Regions from separate parts of the Paenibacillus cineris genome, predicted to be linked through region 3. Evidence: riboswitches for the same ligand, from Rfam matches in the RefSeq annotation. Region 3 holds a riboswitch; each other region holds the start of a gene.

Region 1 (3,622 bases), 2.7 Mb from region 3:
CACGGGATTATTCTTTCCCTTCCTATATATCCGCTGCTTTTACGCTAAAAAAAGACCGCCGGCACAGATGCCGGGGCCTCATTACGAATGGTTTGAACCATCTGAATCGCTATTTTTTTAAATGATACGGTACCGTTGTCACAACAACATCTTTGCGGAATAAAAGATAAGTCCGGATCATCAAACTCGTCTGGTTGTGCAGCAGATTGTGCCAGCTCCGCTTTGGAATAAATTGCGGAATGATCACCGTGACCTGGTAGTTGGATTCGCTCGCTTTCCGGTGCACCGTATCGATAAATTTGCTAAGCGGATGAATGATGCTCCGGTACGGAGAATGCAGCGTCACAAGGCGCACGTCGGGCCGCCATTTTTGCCATTTTTCCTCAAACCGGTTCTCTTCTTCCCGTTCAAACGGAATATATACCGCAATGATCTGATCCGCCGCCAGCGACTTCGCATAATTCAGGGAATGCTCCACGACATGCGTAATGCCCGAGACGGGGAGAATGATCACATTGCCTTCAATCGGTACCGCCGGCTCACACGTCGACAGCCGCAGCTGCTCGCCAACCGCCTCATAATGCTTCTTGATCCGGTGGAACAGATACACGATCAGCGGCAAAAAGATCAGAACCGGCCAGATCTGCGTAAACTTGGTTGCAAAGAACATCACCGACACCGTAAAGCTGATCAGCGCGCCGATCGTATTGATGACGAGCTTCGTCACCCAACCCTGCGGTTTTTCCCGGATCCATTTGACGATCATTCCCGTTTGCGAGAGCGTGAAAGGGATAAATACCCCTACCGCGTACAGTGGGATCAAATGTTCCGTCTGTCCGTGGAAAGCGACGATCAGCACGATGGACAGTAGCCCCAGGATGATGATTCCGTTCGAATATCCCAAACGGTCACCGCGGACAGTAAACATCCGGGGAATAAACCGGTCTTTGGCTAAATTGACCGCCAGCAGCGGAAACGCCGAATATCCGGTGTTGGCCGCCAGGATCAAGATCAGTGCCGTCGTGCCCTGGATGAAAAAGTACATAAAATTCCGTCCGAACGTCTGATTGGCAATCTGGGATACGACCGTCTCCTGGGGATTTGGGGATATACCCAAATAATAAGCAAGAAATACGATGCCCGAGAAGAGTACAGCCAGCAGAATCCCCATTGCCATCAAGGTTTTGGCCGCATTGTTCGGAGCCGGATCCTTGAAGTTCGGGATGGCGTTCGAGATCGCTTCGACCCCGGTCAGAGCGGAGCTGCCCGAGGCAAAAGCTTTTAAGAGCAGGAACAGGCTGATTCCCGCCACCGGCGTCCCGACCGGTGTATGCAAATGCGGTGAAACGTGACCGGTCACGATGTTGTACATACCGACGCCGATCAAAATGAACAGCGCTAAGGCGAACAGATACACCGGATAAGCCAGGATGGAGGCGGACTCGGTGACGCCCCGCAAATTCAGCAGCGTGATGAGAATGACGAAGGTGACGGCAATCCCCACCGTATGCTCATGCAGCGCCGGAAACGCCGAAGTCAGCGCGTCCGTGCCCGCCGAAACGCTGACCGCAACAGTCAGAATGTAATCTACCAGCAGCGATCCGCCGGCCACCAGCCCGGGATAGATTCCCAGATTCTGTTTGGAGACGACGTAAGCGCCGCCGCCATGCGGATAAGCGAAGATGATCTGCCGGTAGGATAAAATGAGTGCAGCCAGCAAAATCAGTACCCCGATTCCGATCGGTATCGAATACCAGAACGCCGCCGTGCTGACCGTAACCAGAACCAGCAAAATTTGCTCCGGCCCATACGCTACGGACGAAAGCGCATCGGAGGATAGAATGGCCAAAGCTTTTTTCTTATTCAGTTTTTGTTCTCCCAATTCGGTAGACTTCAGCGGCCGTCCGATCAAAAGTCTTTTCAATGCTGCCATAAAATGTTTGTCACCGCCAGTGTTAGAGTTGAAATGCTCATGATGTACCCGTTAGACACGTGTTCAACCCTTTTTGGGCACAACAAAAAAAGCCGCAGGAAAGCTGGACCTTCCCGTGGCTTTACGCGCACGACAAATCCCTCTTTCATAACGCTTACGAGGTTAGCTGACGGATTCGGGACCGAAAGTATCCCTACACTCAATAAATGAACATCAAGTGATTCACCCCTGGGACGAAGGCTTAGCTTCCTCCCTTTGGTTCCCCCGCTCCTGATTTCAGAATTCAGCGATCAAGGAGTACTACGTTTCAGGTTCACAAGTTCACGATTACGAATTGAATCTTACTCCTTCCGGATGCCTGCTGTAAAGAAGCAAACGGTTTGAGATACGTATGAAAAAATTCAAAAGAACTTCATGTCAACGCTTACATTGGCGGCAATCTATTAATTTCTGGCTGTAGCTGTGCATATCGCTTGTTTACGCTATTCAATTCATAGCGGCTTCTAAATATTTCGATCCGCCGCATTCCTCAGCGAAGCCTCTACGGTATCCAACCGGTTCAAGCAGTGATACCGGACCATTTCGAGGTCGTTATCCACCTGGTCTGGCTCCAGGTCACGCTGCAAAATATTCATGCACCAATGGGTCAGGTTTCTCAAATGATGGCGGTATGCATAATAACGCAGTAAATCCGGGTTCAGCTCCATCTGTTGACCTAGTTCCTGCTCATACCCTTTGAGAAAATGACCCAGTCCGTCCCCGATATACCCCACGATATCCAGCTCCGCTGGCGCAAGTATGGCCGCTTCCCAGTCCAGGACGACAAGCCGGCCGTCCGCGGTCTCCATCAGATTCCCTCCCCACAGATCACCGTGGCAGAGCACATTGGGGGCCGGGTCAAGCACGAGACGTTCACGAACCCCTGTGATCTGGTGCAGCAGATCGGTTATGCGCGTTTGCTGAGGGATAACAAGCTCACGCAGCAGCTGGCTAGCGGGACTTGCGCCGGGCTGAAGATGCTCAAGCTGCTGCAGGAATTCGAACAAATGTTCGTAAAAAGAGACATCATACGTTTCACTCGCAAGGCCGGATGTGGTAGTGAAAGGAGTCAACTGCCGAATCCGCGCCGCCAGCCGTCCAACACGCTCCAAGTTATGCTTGGAAAAAGGGTAAGCCTCAGCTAAGGTCTCTCCTTCGATAAATTGAAACAGCACCGCTGTGCAATCAGGAAGGGAAAGCAGAAAAGCACCGCTTAAGGTTCGGAATGGACAAGGCAATTCCATAAATCGGCCGGTCTGATGCAATTCCCACATAAACGGAACATATCGCCTGCACCGAAGGATACCTTGGCGGTGGCTGTCATTGCCATGGTCAAACAGTTTCAGATAGTATCGCGTCCCGTTTTCTCCCTCCACCCGGTAAGAATAGGCCGAATCCCCATAGGGGATAAAAATGAGCCTCCGGGCAGCAATTCCGTAAGCTTCGTTCAAGTGATGCACAAAAGCCCCTTCGTCCATTCGATAAGACTGCCTCACTTCGCTCTCCCCTTTACATCACGTAGTGCGGTTAAAAGCAATCAAGCCCGGTGTCTGTGTAACCCGGACTTGATCGCACTCACCTCTTAGGAGATTAAAACAATCTTTCATTCATTCACCAATGTTAACAGGCAATGTTAACCGATGTAGACCA
Region 2 (3,622 bases), 940 kb from region 3:
TGTCTTGGGGATAGAATGATAGTCCGGACAATCCCTTCTTGCTATTCGTGTATTATCTAATAAAGTGATCCAGCGCTTTATTGAGGTCGCGCAGAACTTCCTCTTCATTTCCATGGTATGCGGCTTCAATCACGCAGGTTTCTAAGTGATCTTTCAAAACCACCTTTGCTGTGCTTTCCAATGCTTTTCGAACAGCTGCGATTTGCAGTAAAATCTCGGAACAATCACGTTCATTTGAAGCCATTTCTTTGATGGATCGAACATGTCCCTCGATCCGAGCAAGCCGATTAACGACGGCCTTCATATTTTTATGCGTATGAGAATGTGTATGCGTAACAATGTGAGTGTGCTCCCCACCATTACCATGATCATGTTCAGTCATGTCCCAACCCCCTTCTGCAAATTATAACCCCCATAGGGGGATGACAGCAATAATCGGGGGGTATAAGCTCACGTTTACGAAGGGAAACCTTCACAAGTTCTTCATAAGTTTTGGGTAGAATGTTTGGGAGATGAGGATTCAATCCAAATAGAAATATGCAAAGGTGTGTGACAAACTGTGAAAAAAGTATTCATTTTTATTAGCCTTGCAGCAATCCTGGTGCTAAGTGCGTGTGGGAACAAGGATAACGCAAACAATAATACGAACATGGACATGGGCAGCGACCATTCAAATATGGGGGATATGGGCAGCATGAATCATTCCGGTTCTGGTGAGGTTCCTGCAGGGTTAAAAGAAGCTCAAAATCCCACATATAAAGTTGGAGATGAGGTTGTGATCCATGCCAAGCATATGGAGGGCATGGATGGAGCTAAGGCTAAAGTGGTCGGTGCCTACGACACGGTGGCTTATGCTGTAACGTATACTCCAACCACTGGAGGTGAACCCGTCCCCAATCACAAGTGGATTATCCAGGAGGAAATAAAGGATGCGGGTAGTGAGCCCTTGCAACCTGGAACTAAGGTGACCATGGAGGCTGATCACATGGAAGGTATGAAAGGCGCAGAGGGCACCATTGACTCAGCTGAAAAAACAACGGTGTACATGGTTGACTACACGCCAACTACAGGAGGAAACCCCGTTAAGAATCATCAATGGGTAGTCGAAAGTGAGCTTTCTAAATAGAGTATTTTTTAGCAGGTGAGTGATGCTGCGTGGCACAAGACGGCGAGTTCCTTTCTCCTTATGTATGTTATATGACTGATACTGTAAATATTGGATATGGGCAGCGTTATGACGTGTTATCGACAAGCTCAATGAAGATCATGGTTCGACTGTGTACTGACGGATAAATTAACCGATCTGGCAATGCCAGATCGGTTTTTTGTTTGGCGTCTATATGATGATTTGCCTTAGTTTTTTTGTTGCTCGGAATCAATCCTTTACAAAATTGTTATTTTTTCTTGCTTAACATGTTCCGTTACCAAGATAAGTACCTCGATTTCGGGAATAGTAATCGACAAACTTTACTCAGCTTCGCTGAAACTTCCATAAAATTCAACAAATATCAGTAAAATAGTTACGATTAACGGGAATCTATTAATTAGCCATTGACAAAAAAACTGATTGTATACTACATTATGTAGGGTTACATTTTTTTAATCATTATTGCCGAATTTCTTGATACTGAAAACGGGGGAACCATTTTTGGGTGAAATATTCTCATTGAAGAATAGAGGGAACCTTCTACCGAACCCTTAGCTAACTCCGTAGGCATCGGAAGGAGAACTACATCGTGAAGAAAGTAATACTGTCAATGTTAGGTGCGGCCATTGTTTTTTCAGCAAGTGCAACCAGTTCCTTTGCCAGCTCCGTTAAACTCGAAAGTGAGGTGGATAAGGTCGTAGGCACTCCTTATCAGTGGGGCGGCACATCAGTGGCTGGTTTTGACTGTTCCGGTTTTATTTTATACATATTCGATAAATTCAATTTAGATTTACCCCGCACATCTAAAACACAGGCTCAAGTCGGAACTCCAGTAGATCGTGAAAACCTTAGAGCAGGAGACCTGGTATTCTTTAATACGGACGGTACGGGAATATCCCACGCGGGTATTTATATCGGCAATAATGAGTTTGCACACTCTTCAAGCAGTAAAGGCGTTACCATTAGCAAATTATCGGATTCATATTATAAAAATCGGTATGTTACAGCACGCCGCGTCGTGAGTCAACAAAGTTACCTGAAAATGATCAGTGAAATTTGATCTAGTCGGGATAATCTACCTAAATCAAAAATGAAAGCACCGGCTGAAGTCAGCCGGTGCGTTTTGTTGTTTATTCAGGGACGTTGTTCACATTGGGATCAGGCGTATAATTATTTTGATAATCATCATACATCACATCAGTTACCATTCCAGCGGAGGCGTGGTGTAAATCGTGGCAATGGAACATCCATTCACCAGGGTTGTCAGCTTCAAAAGCAACTTCATACGTTTCGCCAGGTTTGACGTTCAGCGTGTCTTTCATGATCGGAGATCCTTGAACTGGCTTGCCATTCTTGCTCAAGACTTGGAAGAAATGGCCGTGCAGGTGCATCGGGTGATCGTCCATTCTGGATTGATTTACAAAGGTCACCTTTACCTTATCTCCTTTTTTTACTTTGATTGTATCCGTGTCCGGAAAAACCTTTCCATTGATCGTGTAAACCATATCTCCATTTCTCATCTCGGTATTCAGATTCATCGTCACGTCTTCATCAAAGCTTTGATCCAAAGAAAATGCGGTTGCAGACATGGTTCCGTACTTCTCCAAATCAAAATCGGGGAGTTCTTCGAAGGCATCGGAAGGGTCGGGCTTCGCATTAGAACCTTCGTATTGAATCATGGCTTTCATATTTTGTGCTCGATTATCCTTTGCGTGTTCTTCCAGCAACCAATTTCCGGGATGATCTGCGGTAAATTCAATGTCATATCGTTCTCCGGGAGCAATCGAGACGAATTGATCCTTGATCACAGCCGGGTCATTCACGGGCTGCCCGTCGGATGCAACAACCTTAAAGGAATGACCGTGTAAATGCATCCGGTGCGTGATGTAGCCGGCGTTAATCAACCGAAGTTTTACTTTTTCACCCTCTTTAACGGTAAGCTTATCGATCGCATCACCTGTTTTTCCGTTGATCGTATAAAGGTCATACATACTCATATCATGTCCTGCCATATTCATCCCATCGTTATCCATGTCCATATCTCCAGAACTCATCCATTCATCGAGCACAAGTGTGTAATCGCGGTCAGCGGTATCTTGGGGATCTTCGACTACAAGAGAACCATACAAGCCTTTGTCCACTTGATTCACACTGTCTTGATGTGAATGGTACCAATAAGTACCCGGTACGGTAGCTTTAAATTCATAGGTGAAGGTCTTTCCGGGTTCAACAGCATCTTGTGTGACTCCAGGAATTCCGTCCATGTTGTTTGGAACCGGATAGCCGTGCCAATGGATGGAAACAGGCTGCTTGAGTTGATTTTTCAAGTTTACTTTGACTGTATCTCCAACCTTAACCCGGATTTGTGGACCGGGAACCGAGTTATTAAATGTCCATACGGGAATGGTTTTTCCCTTCTCCACTTCGAGATTACTTTCCTGTGCGGTTATGGTGAACTCTTTACCATCCACAACA
Region 3 (3,622 bases):
CCTGGATATTGAAAAGGTCTGTGGGCAGGGAGTCTTTCTCCGCTGTCCATGCGTGCTCCATTTCAGCCGTCCATTTGCCGGCCAACGCTTTGGCGTCGTGAGGCGGAATGCTTAGCGAGCGGGCAGCGAGCTGGATGCATGTGCAGACCGCAGATTGCATATAGCCATAAACGGTGTGGTCGCGGCTGGACCCGAGCTGATAGTTGACATAGGCATGCGCCGTGGCCAGGCAGACGGGAGACAGTTCTTTCTGCGCGAGTTCGTCAAGAGCCTTCAGATTGAGCCAGGGGTACAGGGCCTGGGCCAGTTTCAAAAGTCTTCTGCCACGTTGGCGCACCCCTTCATCATTTTCATGTGCAGCGATTCTTCCGAGGATGTACCGGTCAATCCGGGCGATCTGACGGATATCCCGTTGGTCGGCAGCTGCGTAAATCGCCAGAATGGCCGCGCCGTCTTGGCGGACCAAACGATTCATCATCGGATGAAGGATGAACCCTTCCAGCTCTTCCTGGCTCTGGATGCGCCCTTCTGCAATTCGGGTTTGGAGGTCGAACACATGGCTGAAGCCTCCGACCGACAAGTCATTATCCAGCGTTTGCACGTAATCGAGCAGTTTGGTGCTTTTGTCGTTCAACGCGGTCACCTCCATTTTGTTGTGGTAATAAATATTACATGAATTGCGAAGTGAAATCATCGATCACTATTATTTGTAAGTTAATATTACATAAATATTGTGGTTTGTCAATGTTGGGGCGACTTAATCACTATTTTTGTTGTTTGATGTGTTATATAATATTACATGATTAGTGTTCTGATGCATTTCCCTTTACAATTCGGATGATTTTGTGTACAATAAAAAAGTTCGCTAAATGAACTTTGGTTATGCGGTAGTGGTGGAATGGCAGACACGCTATCTTGAGGGGGTAGTGGGCGTACGCCCGTGGAGGTTCGAGTCCTCTCTACCGCATCTATGCACACAGAAAGAAGCTTCCTTGGAGAAATCCAGGGAAGCTTTTTTTTGCTTATTGCATTTTCGTATATTTTGGGGTCCCGCAAAGCAAGTGAATTTGGATCGCAGCAAGCAGCGTAATTTTGTGGGGCTGATTTGCCTATTCGCTTTTTCCGGATGCAAGCAGCTTGCGGATGTCGTTTTCGATTTTGTCCGGTGTCGTTTTGGGCGCGTAACGCTTGATGACCCTGCCCTTGGAATCGACCAGGAACTTGGTAAAGTTCCACTTGACCGCTTTCGATCCGAGCACGCCCGGCGCTTCCCGGGTAAGGTATTGAAACAGTGGGTGGGCGTTGCTGCCCTTGACGTCGATCTTCTCAAACATCGGGAACGTGACCCCGTAATTCATCTGGCAGAATTCGCCGATCTCCTCGCTGGTACCGGGCTCCTGATTGGCAAACTGGTTGCTCGGAAAACCGAGAATTTGAAAATGATGGTCGCGGAACTCGTCGTACAGCTCCTGCAGCCCGCGAAACTGCGGCGTAAATCCGCATTTGCTGGCCGTGTTCACGATCAGCAGCACGTCACCTTCATATTCCTTTAACGATACCTCTTTGCCGTGCAGCGTGTTCACTTGAAAATCATAGACGCTCACTGCCATCCTCCTCCTTTTGTGCTGCTATGAATCATCATCCAGCCGAAGCATTTACCAAGCACACAATTTAATTTTAAACGATTGAACTGTAATGTCAATGCGGATATTCCTGCGAGCCAGTGTCCCCGAATGACCTGGATTCCATAAATGCGCCAAATCGGGAGCATGGAAGAGGTAGAAGTCAAAAAGCCAAAATGTAAGCGCTAATAAGGTCCTGAATGTTCCAAAATTCGCGGTTCATGATTTTTAGACTGCCTTTACAGCTTGGAAGGAGCGGGTGTATGATTCAGAGCGTATTCAATACAGTTTCCATTACTAATCGCTGAGTTTCCGCAAAAAAAGCGCGGAAATCGGGGGAACCAAACGCGTGCCATGGAGCAGCGAACCGGTGTGAGAGTCGGGGGTCTGCTGCCAGCCGCAGGGGTGAATCCCGGCTACGGATGCCATGGATCCGGCCGGGTAGAGCGACTCTCACCGCTCGAATCCGTCAGCTAACCTCGTAAGCGTCGTTTGAGAGAGGAATGATGAAACTTGCGACCCGAATAAACTTTCGGATCACAGGGGGATCAGCTGGCCTCTGTGTTTTTTTTACCCTTTTTTAGCTTACTGGAACAAAAGAGAGCATTCATCACAATCACATACACTTATCAATAACGCTTAATTTCGGCCGGAAACGGCCGGGAGCGGGGGAACCACAGCGGCCGCCTGGAATGGAAGCCGCCGGGGTGAATCTTTCCGGTACGGTAAGTATCGGAAGGTAGGGCGACTCTCACGCCCGAATCCGACAGCTAACCTCGTCAGCGTAACGGGAGAGGCAGCACTTGTCGTGCGCATTTTGAATATAGGACGATCCTTCATATTCGTCCACATTCAAGAAGCCGCGGGAAAGGTCCTTCTTTCCCTGCGGCTTCTTTTGCGTATTCGCGGCTGCCGCACAGGAGGAGCCTTTGAAATGGACAACGTCGTCATCGTGACCGCGCCGAACGAGGCGGGACGCAATTTTATCAAGCTGCTGATGTATTGGAAGAGGCCCTTTGCCGTTCTGACCAACAGTGCCCGGGAGGAACGCCTCTTGAGAAAAATGGGGGTGCAGCAGATCATCCGGCTGAATACGAATCACGCGGAGGATTGGGTGGTGCCCGAAATAGAGGTTGGCAAAATCTTCCTGTTTGAAAGCAGCCTCAACCTGACCTGCCGCTATTTGCAAATCTGCCGTCCCTGGACGTCGGAACCGGTATATGTCATTACGCAGAAGGGCAGCTCACCCGGCATTTACCGGGGGCTTGGTGCAGATCACATCATTTATACCTTAAACGGCGAAGTCGGATTTTTACTGAAATAAAGATGATTCTAACCATGCAAAGGAGAGACCGGAAACGATGATGGATGTATATATGATACTTGCGCTCGCTGCCACCTTTGGCGTGTTCTTGTTATTTCTTCATTGGTGCGGCCGAGTGGTGGAAGAAGGGGGCAAAGACCAATGATTGTCGTTGGGGCATTCGCCGTGCTTGTCTTTATCTATTTGGTTTACGCCTTGATCCATCCGGAAAAATTTTGACCGGTATTTTAAATCTGTAAGCCTCAAGGGGCCAAAGCAGAACATGCTCGTAAGAGGGGGAAGCCAGCCTTGGATATTTTGCAAATTTGTATCGTCATTTTCGTGCTCCTGCTGCTCGTGAAGCCGGTAGGCACTTACGTATATCATATATTCTCCAATGAACCGAACCGGACGGACCGGATTTTCGGCGGCGTGGAAAGAGTTTTATACCGGATCATCGGGCTGAAGCAGCGGGGCAGCATGAATTGGAAAAAGTACGCGCTCAGCATGATCGCAACCAATATCTTTCTGGTAGCGATCAGCTATATATTGCTGCGAACGATGGGCGCCCTTCCGGGCAACCCGAACGGCATCGGCAATATGGAGGCGAGCCTGTCCTTCAACACGGTCATCAGCTTTATGACGAACACGAACCTCCAGCATTACAGCGGAGAGAGCGGCATGTCTTATTTTGGCC
Region 4 (3,622 bases), on a different contig from region 3:
ATCCTGCCACGGCGGATTTTCAAAAGGTGGTCGAGCAGGTAACCAGCAAGTCGTGGCAGACCTTCTTCGATCAATATGTATACGGCAGCCAAATGGCTGATTTTTCGGTCGACGAAATTACGGTGCGCAAGGATAAGGATTCGGCGCAGCCCCGGTACGATTCTTTGGTGAAGGTCAGCAAAAAAGGCGGCGATCTGCCGCAGGTGCCGATACTGTTCACGTTTACGGACGGGCATCAGATCAAAAAGGTTTGGGACGTAAAGAACGCCAGCACCCAGTTTAAGCTGACATACAGCTCCCCGCTGGCCTGGGCCATGATCGATCCCGGCTATACGATCGTGCTGGAAAACAAACATGTGAACAACTACCTGAAGGCGGACATGGATCATAAAGTGCTCCTCCGCTGGAACGTAAGCATTACCAAGCTGATTGAAACCCTGCTTGGAAGTCTGTCCTGGTGAGGTGAGAGCAGTGAAATCCTATATTGTTAACGGTTGGAAAAGCGTCAAAGACCAATTTTATGTCATGATCATCATGTTCCTGTACCAGCTGCTCTGGGGCTACTTCCTGTACCGTCTGATCGATTCGGCGGTCGTGCCGCTGCTGATGCGGTATCCCGATCCCCCGCCGACCGAACTCAGCCAGGTCCTCTATTTTGTAGAGGGACAGATGAGCTTGACGCAAAGCAGCACCGTGCATACTTACCTTTGGGTTCTCCTGGGAATGGTCGCCCTCCGCATGCTGCTGACCCCATTTATCCACGCGGGCATCTTCTACGGCCTGCACCGGGAGCATCAGGGGGAACGCGGACTGTTTTTCTTCCAGGGCATGAAGCTGCACGGCAAAACGGTGTTTCTTTTTCACCTGATCGAATGGGTGCTTATCGCCGCTCCGTTATACTGGATGATCCCGAAGATGTATCCAATCCTGCTCAGCGCGATCCAAAACCATGCCCAGCTGCTTCACTGTATCCCGTACATTGCAGTCTGGCTTCTGTACTGCTACATCGTCCATCAGATGATTCTGTTCATGCAGTTTGGCAAAACCGGCGGAACCAGCATGTTCTCCTCGCTCTGGATCTGCCTGCGAAGCGCGCTGCCGGTCATCGGCATATCCGTTCTGCTGGGCGCGGTCAGCCTGCTCTTGTATGGCATTACCAGCAGCGTCTCTCTGATCTGGGCAGGGCTTGCCACCCTGATTATCCAACAGGGCTATCATATGGTCAGCTGTATCTTTAAATTATGGAATATCTCCTCCCAATATGATTTGTGGCATCAGCAAATGAACCGTACGAAAAAAAATATTTCGGAATAGTTAAAATTTTGTCATCACTTTAATCCGCTGATAAAAGAAGAACCCCGTCTCTTTCTGTTGAAAAGAGGCGGGGTTTTTGTTGTAAAATGATTGTTAACCATTTGCCAAAGCATAAATCCTCTGTTAAAATAATCCGAGTACGAACTTAGTAACAACTTTGTAATCTTTGCTGTAACGATTTTGACTTTGCTGTAACTGATTTCATCATTTGTCCGTTCATTTGATTGGTATGTACGATTATAGGTAACTTGTCAGCATGTCCATTTCCGGTGCAATCATCACGAGCCGAATTCCCGGGCACCAGGAAGCGGGGGATCCAATTTTGGGTGAATTGATCTCGCTACAGAGGGATCATAGGGGACCTTCTACCGAATCCTTAAGCTAACCTCGCAGGCATTGGAAGGGGTTTATTTTTTTGAAGAAGAAGTTGGCAGCCGCAGCGCTGGGCCTTACACTTGCGTTCTCCATGGGCACCGGCAGCGTATTTGCGGATTCATCTCTGAATCACATCGTTAACAACACGATCGGCGTTTCTTACAAAACCGGCGGAACAACTACGAACGGCTTCGATTGCTCCGGTTTTACCCGTTACGTGTACCAAAAGCTGGGGTTAAACCTCCCGCGTGTATCCGCTGCGCAATATAAAACAGGTACCGCTGTTTCCAAAAGCCAGCTGAGAGCAGGAGACCTGGTTTTCTTTAACACCCTAGGCGCAGGCGTATCCCATGTCGGTATTTACATCGGCAACGGAAAATTCGCGCACGCGTCCTCTTCGAAAGGCGTTACCATCAGCAAACTGAGCCAAAGCTACTACGCCAACCGCTACGTTGGCGCCAAACGGGTCATGAGTACGGCCAAATATCAAGCTGCGGTTTACAATTGATTATCTCTCGAAAACAATGCATATCCAGAACAACCCGCGCCGCTGATTTTTGCCGAAATCGCCCCGCGGGTTTGTTGTTACTTATTAGACGTAAGAACCACCGAAAAGGTAACAGCATTTCAAAAAATTTTTTTACACGAGTAAATCCACGGTTTTCTCCTGTTTTTTCCACCCTTGTCATTTCTTTTACCCACTCGTCCAACAAATAAACATCATTTCCTATAAATTTTCCTACAAATCTTCTTTTTCTGTTAGAAACAATTGCCAAAGTCCGATTCCTTTGTTACAATAGTCCCAGCGATAGTAACAACTTTGTAATCTTTACCTGACACAAAGTTGCGAACGAATAAGAAGTACCAGGGAATTATACATAGTGTAAAAAGTTCATGCCGAATTTCCTCACACTAAGGAAAGCGGGGGAACCAGTTATGGGTGAATTGATCTTGCTTCAGAGGGATCATAGGGGGCCTTCTACCGAATCCTTAAGCTAACCTCGCAGGCGCCGGAAGGGGTATTTTACTTGAAGAAGAAGCTTGCAGCAGCAGTCATGAGTTTCGCCATCGTGCTCACGGTCGGCACAGGAAGCGCTTTCGCGGATTCCAAGATGGATAAAGTGATCGACAGTGCGATCGGAACCAAGTACAGAACGGGCGGAACCACAACAAGCGGATTTGACTGCTCGGGATTTACAATGTATGTATTTGATCAATTGGGCATCGATCTGCCCCATCAGTCTGGTTCCCAGTTCAGCATGGGTTCGGCCGTATCCCGCAGTGATCTGAGAGCAGGCGACTTGGTATTCTTTAATACATCGGGAGCCGGAGTATCCCATGTCGGAATTTACGTCGGCGACGGAAAATTCGCACATGCCTCCACTTCTCGCGGTGTGATCATCAGCTCTCTGAGCGACAGCTACTACGTCAACCGCTACGTTGGCGCCAAACGAATCATGAGTACGGATAAATACAAAACCGCCGCCGTCGATTCCGAGGACGTTGATGACGTCCAGTAATGCAGGTAAAGCAAGGGTACGAGATCCCGTAGAATGAGATTTTTGCCGAAATCTCCTTTTGCGGGATTTTTTGCGGACAGAAATGGGTAACCTTTCCATTCCCGCCCGCTACTCCTCATTTACCCCTCTATTCCGAAATTAAACAGATATCTGGGACAATCCGGAATATTTTTTCTCTAATGTTCAAATCCTACAGGGAGGTCTGGAAGGGAGATCTGCACATGAACCTCCAACATGAGAGCTTCATGATCGTTCCTATGACCCGGGAGCATGCTGAGACCGTCTGCAGCTGGGTGTACGAACCTCCATACGATTTATACGGTTGGCTGCCGTGGGATCAGATGGAGGCGCTTGGCGTCGAATTTGGTGATCCTGAGGTGAGGCAAAGCCAATATGTATCCGTCCTGGATGCT

Evidence for each region. Region 3 has a riboswitch for cyclic di-AMP ahead of KI379_RS01075 (hypothetical protein). Riboswitches for the same ligand answer to the same signal wherever they lie in the genome.
Region 1: linked by a shared signal. The riboswitch ahead of KI379_RS13335 (APC family permease) and the one ahead of KI379_RS01075 (hypothetical protein) in region 3 are both predicted to bind cyclic di-AMP.
Region 2: linked by a shared signal. The riboswitch ahead of KI379_RS05555 (C40 family peptidase) and the one ahead of KI379_RS01075 (hypothetical protein) in region 3 are both predicted to bind cyclic di-AMP.
Region 4: linked by a shared signal. The riboswitch ahead of KI379_RS33490 (C40 family peptidase) and the one ahead of KI379_RS01075 (hypothetical protein) in region 3 are both predicted to bind cyclic di-AMP.

What each region holds. Positions count from the first base shown of each region.
Region 1 is NZ_BORU01000001.1:2,861,215-2,864,836, reverse strand. It holds gene KI379_RS13335 (APC family permease) at 110-1,933, opposite strand; cyclic di-AMP (ydaO/yuaA leader) riboswitch at 2,069-2,232, opposite strand; gene KI379_RS13330 (phosphotransferase enzyme family protein) at 2,437-3,468, opposite strand; gene KI379_RS13325 (hypothetical protein) at 3,606-3,622, opposite strand, start outside.
Region 2 is NZ_BORU01000001.1:1,119,296-1,122,917, forward strand. It holds gene KI379_RS05545 (metal-sensing transcriptional repressor) at 53-382, opposite strand; gene KI379_RS05550 (YdhK family protein) at 560-1,126, shown strand; cyclic di-AMP (ydaO/yuaA leader) riboswitch at 1,601-1,732, shown strand; gene KI379_RS05555 (C40 family peptidase) at 1,737-2,207, shown strand; gene KI379_RS05560 (multicopper oxidase family protein) at 2,278-3,622, opposite strand, start outside.
Region 3 is NZ_BORU01000001.1:183,967-187,588, forward strand. It holds gene KI379_RS01060 (urease accessory UreF family protein) at 1-634, opposite strand, end outside; tRNA gene KI379_RS01065 (tRNA-Leu) at 885-967, shown strand; gene KI379_RS01070 (glutathione peroxidase) at 1,110-1,604, opposite strand; cyclic di-AMP (ydaO/yuaA leader) riboswitch at 1,915-2,126, shown strand; cyclic di-AMP (ydaO/yuaA leader) riboswitch at 2,249-2,421, shown strand; gene KI379_RS01075 (hypothetical protein) at 2,557-2,946, shown strand; gene kdpF (K(+)-transporting ATPase subunit F) at 3,088-3,165, shown strand; gene kdpA (potassium-transporting ATPase subunit KdpA) at 3,235-3,622, shown strand, end outside.
Region 4 is NZ_BORU01000009.1:35,216-38,837, forward strand. It holds gene KI379_RS33480 (M1 family metallopeptidase) at 1-461, shown strand, start outside; gene KI379_RS33485 (hypothetical protein) at 472-1,314, shown strand; cyclic di-AMP (ydaO/yuaA leader) riboswitch at 1,588-1,725, shown strand; gene KI379_RS33490 (C40 family peptidase) at 1,730-2,197, shown strand; cyclic di-AMP (ydaO/yuaA leader) riboswitch at 2,575-2,714, shown strand; gene KI379_RS33495 (C40 family peptidase) at 2,718-3,209, shown strand; gene KI379_RS33500 (GNAT family N-acetyltransferase) at 3,431-3,622, shown strand, end outside.